Regions from separate parts of the Bradyrhizobium sp. UNPA324 genome, predicted to be linked through region 2. Evidence: riboswitches for the same ligand, from Rfam matches in the RefSeq annotation. Region 2 holds a riboswitch; the other holds the start of a gene.
What was found. A riboswitch is a leader RNA that binds a small molecule or an ion and turns the genes downstream of it on or off. The one in region 2 is predicted to bind cobalamin.
Positions count from the first base shown of each region.

Region 1: another riboswitch for cobalamin. It lies ahead of UNPA324_RS21275 (TonB-dependent receptor); the one in region 2 lies ahead of UNPA324_RS35195 (TonB-dependent receptor).

Region 1 is NZ_LFJD01000004.1:4,419,993-4,425,611, forward strand. Features, by position in the region: gene UNPA324_RS21265 (hypothetical protein) at 1-134, opposite strand, end outside; gene UNPA324_RS21270 (hypothetical protein) at 753-1,334, opposite strand; gene UNPA324_RS21275 (TonB-dependent receptor) at 1,436-3,667, opposite strand; cobalamin riboswitch at 3,782-3,995, opposite strand; gene UNPA324_RS21280 (hypothetical protein) at 4,098-4,349, opposite strand; gene UNPA324_RS21285 (hypothetical protein) at 4,494-4,703, opposite strand; gene UNPA324_RS35225 (hypothetical protein) at 4,854-5,030, opposite strand; gene UNPA324_RS21290 (adenylate/guanylate cyclase domain-containing protein) at 5,136-5,619, opposite strand, start outside.
Region 2 is NZ_LFJD01000004.1:3,770,240-3,775,858, forward strand. Features, by position in the region: gene hydA (dihydropyrimidinase) at 1-44, opposite strand, end outside; gene UNPA324_RS18275 (maleate cis-trans isomerase family protein) at 56-796, opposite strand; gene UNPA324_RS18280 (PepSY domain-containing protein) at 918-2,342, opposite strand; gene UNPA324_RS35195 (TonB-dependent receptor) at 2,355-4,709, opposite strand; cobalamin riboswitch at 4,826-5,028, opposite strand; gene UNPA324_RS18295 (histidine phosphatase family protein) at 5,103-5,619, shown strand, end outside.

The DNA.
Region 1 (5,619 bases), 650 kb from region 2:
ACCAGCTTGCCGTCTGCGGTACGCCCGATCGGAGCACAGGGATCCTGACGTCCGGCCGCGGTCTTCGCCGTCATCTTGACCTGCGCGGCCGCCGGTGAGGCCAGTAGCAGCAGGATCAGCAGATATCTCGACATCGTTGTCGCCTAAAGCTCGATCGGTCCATTGAACCGGATTGCGGCGGGCAAGTCCATCGGCGCCAGCGGGCATGATTGCCGAATATTTAGCCGGCATGGGCTGGGCGACCTGAGCACAGCCTGGTCGAGACGACCTCGGGGGCGCAACTGTTCATCGCCGGCTCCGCTCGTGTCCCGGACCAGCCGCAACGCTTTGAGCGTTGCGGTGCAGAGCCGGGACCCAGGGCGACACGGCACGATGCGGATGGATGGGCCCCGGCTCAGCAGCGCACCGCTGAAGGAGCGCTGCGCTGCGTCCGGGGCATGAGAGTGAGTGTGGCCGCGCGCTTTCTCCTGCTCGTCATTGCGAGCGAAGCGACTTGTCCGCCGAAGCCTTGGCGAAGGCGGAAGCAATCCAGAATCCTTCCGCGGAGGGATTCTGGATTGCTTCGTCGCAAGGGCTCCTCGCAATGACGGCGTTTGAGGCGTCAGCTTGCTTCTCCAAGTGACGCTGTCATTCCCCGCGAAGGCGGGGAATCCAGTACGCCGCGGCCTCTCGGTTCTATCGCTGGCGCCACTGGAATACTGGATCGCCCGGTTGAACCGGGCGATGACACCACGTGTGTAACTGCAGATCGCTCAGGCCGACATTGCGCCCTTCCGCCCGAACGGATCGATCAGGCGGACGATCTCGCAGACGGCGACGAGGCCGGCCAGCCAGACGGCGCTGGTCAGCCCAATGCGCAAGACGATGGCGAGGGTGAAAGCGCCCTCTCCGCCGAGGACCGGCGTCGCGGCAAGCAGCGCGAGCTCGTAAGTCCCGTAGGCGGCGACGAGCGCGACCATCATCATCGGCGGCGTGCGGCCCTGCGGCAGCATGCGGAGGACGGCCGACGCCGCGGCGGTCGACACAAGCGCAGCCGCGCCGATGACGAAGCCCCAGGCGATCGTGCTGCCGTCGATGGGATAATGCAGCGCGCTGAAACCGATGGTCTGGTTGACCAGCCAGGCGCCGGTGACGACGAGCAGCGCCGGGCGCAGCGGCAGCATCGCCGCGGCAACGACCGCGAAGGCCGCAAACGGCGTCGCACAGGCAAATGCGAAGCTTGCAAGCGCGCATGATGCGGTCAGCAGCGCAAAGCAGAACATCGGCGCAAGGCGCGGCGCGACCGGGTGAATCCGGCAGCCGTCGCCGCGAGACGGCAGGATGCCGCGAGTCATGATGCTAAGAGTCATGATGCTAAGAGGCATGAGTGATCTCCTTCTTCGAATTCCAGTCCATTTGAGGGCGTGCGACGGCCCTGGCGAGGTGAAAGCCTTGATCAGAACGTAGCGCCGGCCTTGAGCAGATAGGTGCGGCCGGGCAGCGGATAGGCGCTGAAACGGCCGTCCGTGAAGGTGCTGGCGATGGCATAGTCGTAGTAAAGTGCATTCAGCACATTGTTGACGCTGAGCGACCAGAAATAGCGCTCATACTGACCGCTGAGCTTGAGGTCGATCGTGCCATTGGCCGGGATCGGCTTCTGGGTGCCCGCCTGGTCGTTGTCCATGCGCCGTTCGCTCCAGAAGCGCGCGGTGGCATCGAGCACCAGATAATTCTGCCGGATGTTCCAGGTGACACCCGCACTCGCCGTATAGCGCGACACCAGCGGCACGTCGTTGCCGGCCCAGACGCCTTCGCGGAAGACGGCGCGGGTATAAGCCATGCCGGAGCGCAGCAGCAGGGCCTCGTTGACGCGATAGGACAGGCTGGTCTCCGAGCCGTAGCGCCGGGTCGGATCGAGATTGGTGTTGTAGAACAGGACCGGGCTGAAATGGACCTCGTTGGTGAGGTCCATCAGATAGAGGCTGCTCTGCAGCTGCAGCCCCCCGCCCTTGATGTGCAGACCGCCCTCGATGTCGTGCGAGGTCTGGGTCTTGAGCTGGAACGTTTGCGGGATCGCCGCGAAGGTCAGGGGATCGAAGGAAGGCCCCGAGGACAGGCGCTCGTCGACGTCAGGCGTGCGGAACGCGCGCGCGGCGCGGCCGAACAGCGAGACCGTGTCATTGAGGCGATGTTCGGCCCCGAGATGCAGCGCATATTGGGTCTCGTCGCTCGTCAGCGGCAGCGCGCCGATGTCGGCGTTGAACGGCGCCGCCGCGTCGAAATTGTCGCGTGCCTCAAGACGGACATTCTGCACACGTGCGCCGTAGGAGACATCGGTCGTGGGCAGCACCCCCAATGTGTGCTGGACATAACCCGCGACCGTCTGCTGCCTGAGGTCGTAATTGTGCCAGGCGGCGAGCCGCTGCCCCGCGCCGCGGTTCTGCTGAAAGCTCGCATCGTAATAGTCGATGCCGGTCAGGAGCTGCGATGGCATGCCGAGCAGCAGGCTCTTCACACTGAGCCGCGGCGTGATCGACCATGTCGTCAGATTGGAATCGACATAAGTCGACGTGAAGAAGGCCGGAACCGGCGTCGGGCTGGAGAAGAACGCACTCTGCTGCTTCTTGTCGCGCACACCGCCGTCGACGATGAGATCGACGCCGTTGACCAGGGTCTTGGCGAAGCCGGCTGTCGCGCCAAAGCCCTGCTGGTTGGCGTGGTTGAACGGCGTGCTGGTCCCTCGGCGGTTGCTCTTGAGCTCATCGAGGCCGATGGAGGGATCGACGGTGCGGCCGCCCGGCAGTCGCAACTCCTGATTGTCGCCGGTGACGGTAAGAAAAGCGGTCAGGCCTGATGTGGTGTAGTTGAGATTGCCGACGCCGTTCTCCTGGGAATAGCGATTGTTGTCGCGATAGCCGTCGGTCCTGACGGCATTACCGTAGAACGAGGTCGACCACGGACCGGAATTGAGCGAGGTCGAGACGTTGCCGAGCTTGGTGTTGAACGAGCCGAAGCCGGCTTCGATGCGCGCCGTCACGGGCGGTCCGCCGATTCCGGTCTTGGTGACGATGTTGATGACGCCGCCGACCGCGTTGTCGCCGTAGAGCACCGCTCCGGAATTTCCGCGCGTGACCTCGATACGCTCGATCGAATGGAGCGGGATGGTGGAGAGGTCCACCTGCGCCATGTCGACGTCGTTGAGCCGCCGGCCGTTGACCAGCACCAGCGTGTTGGCGGTGGCAAAGGCGCCGAAGCCACGCAGGTCCACGCTGGTCTTGGCGCCGATCTGGCCGCCATAGAACGTCGTGATCTGGGCCCCCGGGGTCTGCGCGGCGATGATCTCGGCAAGCGTCTGCGACGGCGAATGCGCGATATCCGCGGCCGTGATGACGGTCGTGGCGGTCCCGATGATGCCGCTGTTGGCGGCAACAGCTTCCGAGCCGGATGAGCCGGTGCCATCGCCTGCCGGCGCGAGATTCACAGTTCGCCGCGGCCTCGTCGCGTCGCCCTCACCGATCGCTCTGGCCCGCGTGCGGTTCTGATCGTCGGGCTTGCTCACTTCGATCGGCGGCAACTGCTCGGCAAGAGCCTGCTGGGCGGAGGCGGAGGATAGATCGAGCGAGTGGAGTGAGACAGACGCGAACAGGCCAGCGCGGAGGCGCCGGACGGCAGAGACGAAACGGGACAATGTTGTAACCTCGGTATGACGTCAGTGGCACGTCACAGCGAACGAGGTTTCACGGCGGAGCAATGAACCGCTCCGGTGAAGCCAATGTCTGTACTCCCCGACCGACATCTTCGCGTGTGACCACGGCTGACGGCAGGTCTCCTGGCTCGCGGGTCATTACCTTGCGTCGCCTTCCCAGGACCGAGATTCCCAGTGGCACAGGACGAAAGATTCACCGCTTACAGTTGCGGGGGCAGCCGTGGCGTTGAGACAAATCCCGGCGTTGGGACCTCCCGCACCACATTCCCTTTTGATCTCCATGGGGAGAACCGTCGCGATCATTTACGTGTCGTTCCACCGGAGAGTCAATCGAGTGGTCGATCGATGTCGGCGCCGCGAGCCGGCATCGACGCACCGGCCAATGCAAGTCCACGAAACGGGTGCCGGCCGCTCAGGTTCGCCCTCGCAAACGTTGGGCCTGCGCCCAGGCGACAGCGACATCGCGTGGCGGAACATCGACGCGCTTGATCGGGGTCAATTCGCCGGAGGCCGAGACGATCGCGGTTTCCTCGCGCCGGCAGCGCGTGCAGACAAAACGGACCTCATGCGGGGATGCCGACCAGTTCGACCGCTTCACATTGGCCGCCATCGGCCAGGCATCGCAATGCGAGCACGACACCAGAAATCGACCTGGATCGAGCATACCCATTTCCATCGGACTCCGCGTCCTGCCGCCTCCTTCAATGATTAATCCAAGTGAATCGTTCCGGTGCCCAAGCACCGTCAGTTCCGCCCGATCAGCCGGCGACCTCGGGCTCGCGTTCCCGCCGCCGCAGGCGTCGGGATCTCAGCGCGCGCCCTTGAGGGTGCAGGAGGTCGAGCAGGTGACGGTGGTGCCGTGATCGCATGCTTTGCAGGCGTTGACGCACTGGTTCATGTCGCGGGGGTTGTAGCTGTAGTTCCGCAGCGCGCAGACCGGCGTCGAGCCGGTGATGTCCTGCTCCTGGTCGCAGGCCGCCGTCATGAGCGCGATGATGATCACGGCAACGAGGCGCATGGAATCGCCCTGTCAGGCATGGCAAATGGCACTCACGAGGCACGTTGCATTGCAGCGAGCCCCGGCCTTCCCACCGCTGGCATCGCCGATCAGCGACGCCCGCATGCCTAAGGATGCGCGCCAAATCTTAAGAACGGATTGCTGCCGGCCTCAGGCCGCAGCCTTGGTCGCGATCGCCTGCCGCATGTCCACCGCCAGCTGACGGTACTGCTCCGAAAGCTTCAGATAGAACTCGCGCTTGGTGCTGTCGGTGGCGAGCTTGGCGATCAGCTCGCATTCGGCGGTGAGTGTCTCGAACCGTTCCAGCCTATCCTGAAGTTCTGGCATCGGCGTGTCCCCATCAGACGCCTCAAGGACATCCAACCTAAGCCCGGGAAATAGGTCACGGCGAACATCGTTATCGAGCAGAAGCAATTTTTCCGGTGCGGCAGCCTATTTGCTGTCGAGGCGCCAGGCGCCGTCCCATCCCTCGCCCGGCGGGCTCGCCTCGAACTGCGCGACGCGCCCGAGCATCGTGAGCGAGGGGCCGTCGCCGGGGACGGCTTCGAGCGCCGCGTTGAAGGCAGCACGCGCCGCATCGAAGCGCCGGGCGCGATAGGCGGCGAGCGCTTCGACATAGTGCATACGCAAGCTGTCCTGCGCATCGGTGAGTGCGCCCGCCCTCGCCATCACCTCGAAGATCGCCTGCGGCGCGGTCTGGCCGGCGACGGCCAGACGATCGATCTCGCGCAGCTCGAGCCGCGATCCGATCGCTTCGGCGGTGGCCTGTGAGATCAGGATGCGGGTGCCATAGACCTTGTTGACGGCTTCCAGCCGCGAGGCCAGGTTCACGGCATCGCCCATCACGGTGAAGCTCATCATCAGTTCGGAGCCGATGCTGCCGGTCAGCACCTCGCCGGTGGCAATGCCGATCCGC
Region 2 (5,619 bases):
GTCACGATGGTGCCGCCGCGAATGGCGAGATCGAGCTGGGTCACAGGAGTCTCCGTCACTTGATGGCTGCCGATGTCTCGAAGATCCGGCCCCACCGCGCAAGGGGCGCGATGTCGCCGCCGGCGAGCTCCAGCATCCGCCACAGCGTGACCGCGACCGAATCAAGGACCGCGACGCTCAATTCCGGCTCGAGCGAGGCGGCGAGCGCCGCACCATCGAGATTGGTGCAGAGAATGACGACCGCGTCGGCGCCCTCCGTCGCCACGGCGCGGATCATGTCCGCGATGGCGCCAGCGCCGACCTCGCCAAAGGAAAAATTGTCACGCAGGCCGAGATGCCGCTCGGCATGCGGAGCAATGCCTTCCTCGGTCCAGACATTGCCGATGCGCTGCTGCACGTCGTCCGTATAGGGCGAGACGAGGCCGACACGTTTGGCGCCGAGCGCGCGGGCAGCATCGATGCAGGCAAGCGTCGACGTCGTCGCGGGCACGCCGGTGCGCGCGGTGATGGCTTCGCAAAGGCTCCTGTCGCGACCGACGCCGAGCCAGCTTGCCGACGTGCCGTTCCAGGCGATGGCATCGACCTTGGCATCGGCCAGCAGGTCCGCCGCCGGCAGCATCGCCGAGACATCGAACTGGCTCAGCGCAGCGGCGTCCAGCGCGATCTCCGTGACACGGAACCGCGAGAAGTGCGCGGTGACGCCGTCAACGCCTTGCAGCATGGCGGCGGTGACGGGCTCCAGCACCGAATTGGAGGACGGCGTGATCATGCCTAGACGCTTGCGCAAGATAGACATCGATCACGATCGCCCCATCGGGAGAGCGCACGGCTGCGCTCCCTCAGTCGATCATCCTCGCCCGTCGTCGCCCGCGCAACCCGCAATTTGCATGGTCCATATGATTTGCCCGAGACGCGGCTCAAGCCGCGAAGGTCGACCGCAAGCGCCGCCAGCCGATGACGATGCCAGTGAGCGAGAACACAAGCCCAGGCGCGCAAAGCCCGACGATCAGGACATCGCGCAGAAGCGGATGCGCCATGAGGACAGGGAAGTCGAGTGTGTGCAGCGCGCTGTAGAACCAGCGGTAGGCGCGCCGCGAGGCGTCCAGCCGTTGCAGCACGTGCCCGTCGGCACCGTCGATGTCGAACCAGAGATCGCCGCAGCGGACGCGATAGACCGGGGCTCCGGGGACGACCGATTGTGCGGGATAGCCGTCATTCCGGGCCAGAACGGACGGCGGAACGCATCCGTTGGCGAGGCGCGCCGCGAGCCCTTCGACCTCGCCCGCGCTCAGAAATTCCTCGTGGGAGGCATTCCCTGCCATGGCCAAGGTCTGGACGCCGAGAACGGAGCGATCGCGGCGATAGAGTTGGCCGCCGAACGCGAACCATTCAATCTCGCGGACTGACGGCGCCATCGGCTGTCGATCGAATGACGGAGCCGCCGTCCAGTCCGGTGCGACGTTCATCACGTCCGCTTCGGCGCGGCTCAGTTCGCCGCGCGAGAACAACCGGCCGTGATCCATCGAAAGCCAGCCGCTGAAAATCCACGTCAGCACGAACGCCGTTGCAGCAAGGCCAACAAGGTGATGCAGCGCATGCCAGCCGCGGTAGGGTGTCGAGATCCGGCGATCTCGCATCCTGAGCCGTACGGTCCCGAGCACCGCACCCAGCGAGGCTGCAAGCAAGGCCAGCAGCGACAGCGTCCAGACGACGCGATCCCACAGAGACCAGTTGCTCCGCAGGACCGTCGGATAGATCCAGTGCAGCACACTGCCGGCCCAATTCCAGCCGCGCTCGCCGCGCGCCGTATCGAGGACGACCTCGCCGGTGCGCGACGAGACATAGAGCTCCGTTCCCGCGGCATCGCCGAGGGCGATGCGAAACAAGGGCCGATGGCGGTCAAAGCCGTTCGGCACGCTCCATTGATCGTAGTCCTCCAGAGCGACGATCCCGGCCCGCGCGGCGTCGAGCCCGCGGCGGCGGGCGTGATCCCGCGCGATGGCGAGCGCAAGATCGGCGGACATCAAAGCTGCGTCCTGCCCGTCGGAGGCACTGACCGCACGGACGCGCGATGGCCCCGACACAATATAGACCGATCCGCCGCTCAGCTGGACCAAACGCACGCGCGTGGCGTCAGTGACCCCGCTCGCAGCGACCGCCTCGGCGATCGAGATCCTCATCTCCGTACGCGCCACCGGCGCGAGCGCGGCAAAGCGCTCCGCCTCCGTCAGCGACGGAAACGGGACGAAGTGCATCACGATTCCGGTTCCGAACCACATCGCGAACAGCAGGCAGAACGCGATCCCGAGCCAGCGGTGCAACAGGACGATCGCGCCCATCATGCGGTCAGCGTCCTACCATTTGAACGCCGCCGAGAGCTCGTAGGTGCGCGGCGCGCCGAGCAGGACCTGATCGGGATAGAACGGATCGCCCCAGATCGCATAGCGCTTATCGGTAATGTTGCGGACGCGGAAGGTCAGGCGGGCCTGGTCGACCGCGTTGAATACGGACCTGGGAATATCGACGAAGGCGTAGACATCGGCGACGGTGTAGGCCTTCATCGTCACCGTGTTGGCATCGGTATTGTAGCGGTCGCCGACATGACGGCCGGTAATGCCGAGCTCCACCGGCCAGGGCGTGAATAACCGGTACGACGCGCCGGCATTGGCGACGATGCGGGGCACGTTCGGCGGCGTGTTGCCGGAGAAAGAGCCGCCGACGAAGTTGTAATCGGCATAGCGCGCATCGACATAGGCGATGTTGCCCCACAGCCGCAGCGGCTCGATCGGACGGAACGAGGCGGCAAGCTCGACGCCCCTGGACTCCTGCCGCCCGGCGATATTGAGCGCCTGCCCGCCGCCCGCGGCATAGACGTTCTTGCGCAGGATGTCGTAGGCCGAGAACGACCACTCCGCGCGGTTGTCCCAGAACAGGTGCTTGACGCCGGTCTCGTAGGTGCGCGCGGTGGTGAGATCCAGCGGCTGGGTTGGCGTGAGCAAAAAGATGTTGTTGGCGGAAACGTCGGCGCCGGTCGCGTACTGGCTGAAAAAAGTCAGGCCGGGCACGGCCTCCCAGGTGTAACCAATACGGCCCGTTACGGGTGCCCAGTCCTTCGTATACGGGAAGCCCACGTTCTCCAGACCATTCTTGTCGGTCGAGTTGCGGTCGAGCCCGATGTGCTCGACGCGCAGGCCGCCGATCAGCGCGAACGTCCGCGTCAGCTTCAGCCGGTCCTCGACCGACAGCGCCTCGTTGTCGATGCGTGCGGTCTGCTGCTTGGTCGTGAGCAGGCCGTAGAAGCCACGGTTGGGATCGACCAGATCAACGGAATCCCCTGGAAAGTTGGCCGCGCCCGGCCGGACAAAATCCAGATAGCTCGACGACAGCGTCGTGACGAGTCGATTGTCGAACCCTGCGATGTTGGTGTCCCAGATCAGGTCGGTGATGTTGCCGACGAGACGCTGGCTATGTGCGACATAGAAGCGCTCGCGATCGACAAGGTTCGTCGTGGAATTGAATGCTTCGACCTCGTTATTGAACCAAGTGCGCTCAGCGCCATAACCATAGGCTTGGCTCTTCAGCGTCAGGTCGGGCGCCAGCTTCAGCTCGAAGCCACCACGCAGCCAGACCTCCTGCGCGACATTCCGGTTGTCGAGAACGTTGTAATTGGTGTTGAAGGTGCGATCGTCGATGGTAACCGCGCCGAGGTTGGTTTTGCTGTAGTTCGAGACGTAATTGCCGGAGACGATCCCGCTCGTCGCATGCGAGCCGCTGAAGGCGATCGGCACCAGCGGCACGCCCCAATAGGCCTTGGAGCGATCTTCGCGATACTCGATCGCGCCCGAGACCTTGAGGCTGTCGGAGATGCGGTAGTTGAGCTGGCCCGAGACGTCCAGCGTCTTGGTGTTGGTGTCGTCGGCAAAGCCGTTGAGCGCGGAGCGGCTGACGTCGAAGCGGTAGTCGAGGCCTTGCACGTTGGTGCTACCGCCCGAGCCGTAATGCGCGCGCAACGAGTTCAGCGAATCCCAGGAGAAGTCCGCCTCGTTCCGGCTAGGTCCAGAGTGCGGCTGTCTGGTGACGAAGTTGATCGCGCCGCCGGCGGCACCCTCGCCCGAGATCAAGGACGCCGGTCCCTTCAAGAATTCCACGGCGTCCAGATTGGCGGTGTCCATGATCCGCGAGGTCATGTTCTGCGGACCGATCTTGATGCCGTTGTAGAGCGTGTTGATCTGGCTGTTGGTGAAACCGCGCATGGAGAACGCGGAAGGCTCCGCCGGATTGTCACCGGAGGTGACGCCGACCGCGCCCTGGGCCACGTCAGACACGGTGCGATAGCCCTGCTCGCGCATGGTCTCGGCCGAGATCACCTCCACGGTCGCGGGCGTCTCCCGCACCGTCAGGCCGAGCCGCGAGGCGCTTTCCGCCACGGCATTGGAGTTGAGCGGCGTCTGCGCCGCCGCAGCCGGCCCGATGGGCTTGGGCGCGGATGCAGCAGCAGGCCTGTGCGCTGCCGCGCGGCGCGGGCTTTGCGCCCCGCGGCCGGCTGGCTTGGCCTGCTTGCGGGACTGGGCCGGCGTCACCTCGACGGGTGGTAACGGTTCGCGGGCCTGCTGCGCCAGCGCAGCAGGGATATCGGAAGCGGCGAAGGATGTGAGCGCGGCGGAGGCAAGCAGGACGCTGCACGGTCGTACGATACGGATGGAAAACACGGTTCTTGGACCTCGGTATGACGTCAGTGGCACGTCACAGCGAACGAGGTCTCACCTTTCGGCTTGCAGCCGTCCGATGAAGCCGAATGTCTGTACTCCCCGACCGACATCTTCGCGTGTGACCACGGCTGACGGCAGGTCTCCTGGCTCGCGGGTCATCACCGCTTCGTCGCCTTCCCGGGACCGAGCACCCCAGTGGCTTCTGACGAAGGATTATCCGCTCACAGTTGCGGGGGCAGCCACGGCATTGGGGACAACGTCCCCGCACCGCATTCCCTTTTCATCCCCTCTCGGGGAAACCGTCGCGAGCATCTAGGATTACCATCAAGACAGAGTCAATGTGCCAGTTGCGGCGTTGTTGCCACCGCGACCAACTTCCTTGGAGTGATGAGCATGGAAGGCGAGACCTTCCTCTGGTTGATACGGCACGCGCCGGTTGCGGGCGTCACCGGCACCATCCACGCCGCCGACGCGCCGGCTGATCTCGGCGCTCGCGCGCAATTGGAGGCGCTGCGGCAGCGCCTCTCGCAAGATGCCGCCAGCTATGCCAGCCCATCGCGGCGCACGGTCGAGACCGCGCGCGCGCTGGGGCTCGAACCGGAGCTGGTCAGTGAATTCCGCGAGCAGGACTTCGGCGATTGGACCGGCCGTCGGCACGATGAGCTCGCTGCCGCCGGCGACGAGACTTACGCGCAGTTCTGGAACGATCCGGCCGGCGGACGGCCGCCGGGCGGCGAAAGCTTTGCGGATCAGGTCGCACGCGTGCGGCTGGGTCTGGCGCGGATCGGAGCCGGACCAGCCACGCTCGTCGTGCATTCCGGCACCATCCGGGCCGCGCTCTGCATCGCGCTGGATCTCACGCCACAAGCGGCCTTGCGCTTCGTCGTCGATCCGCTGTCGCTGACCCGGA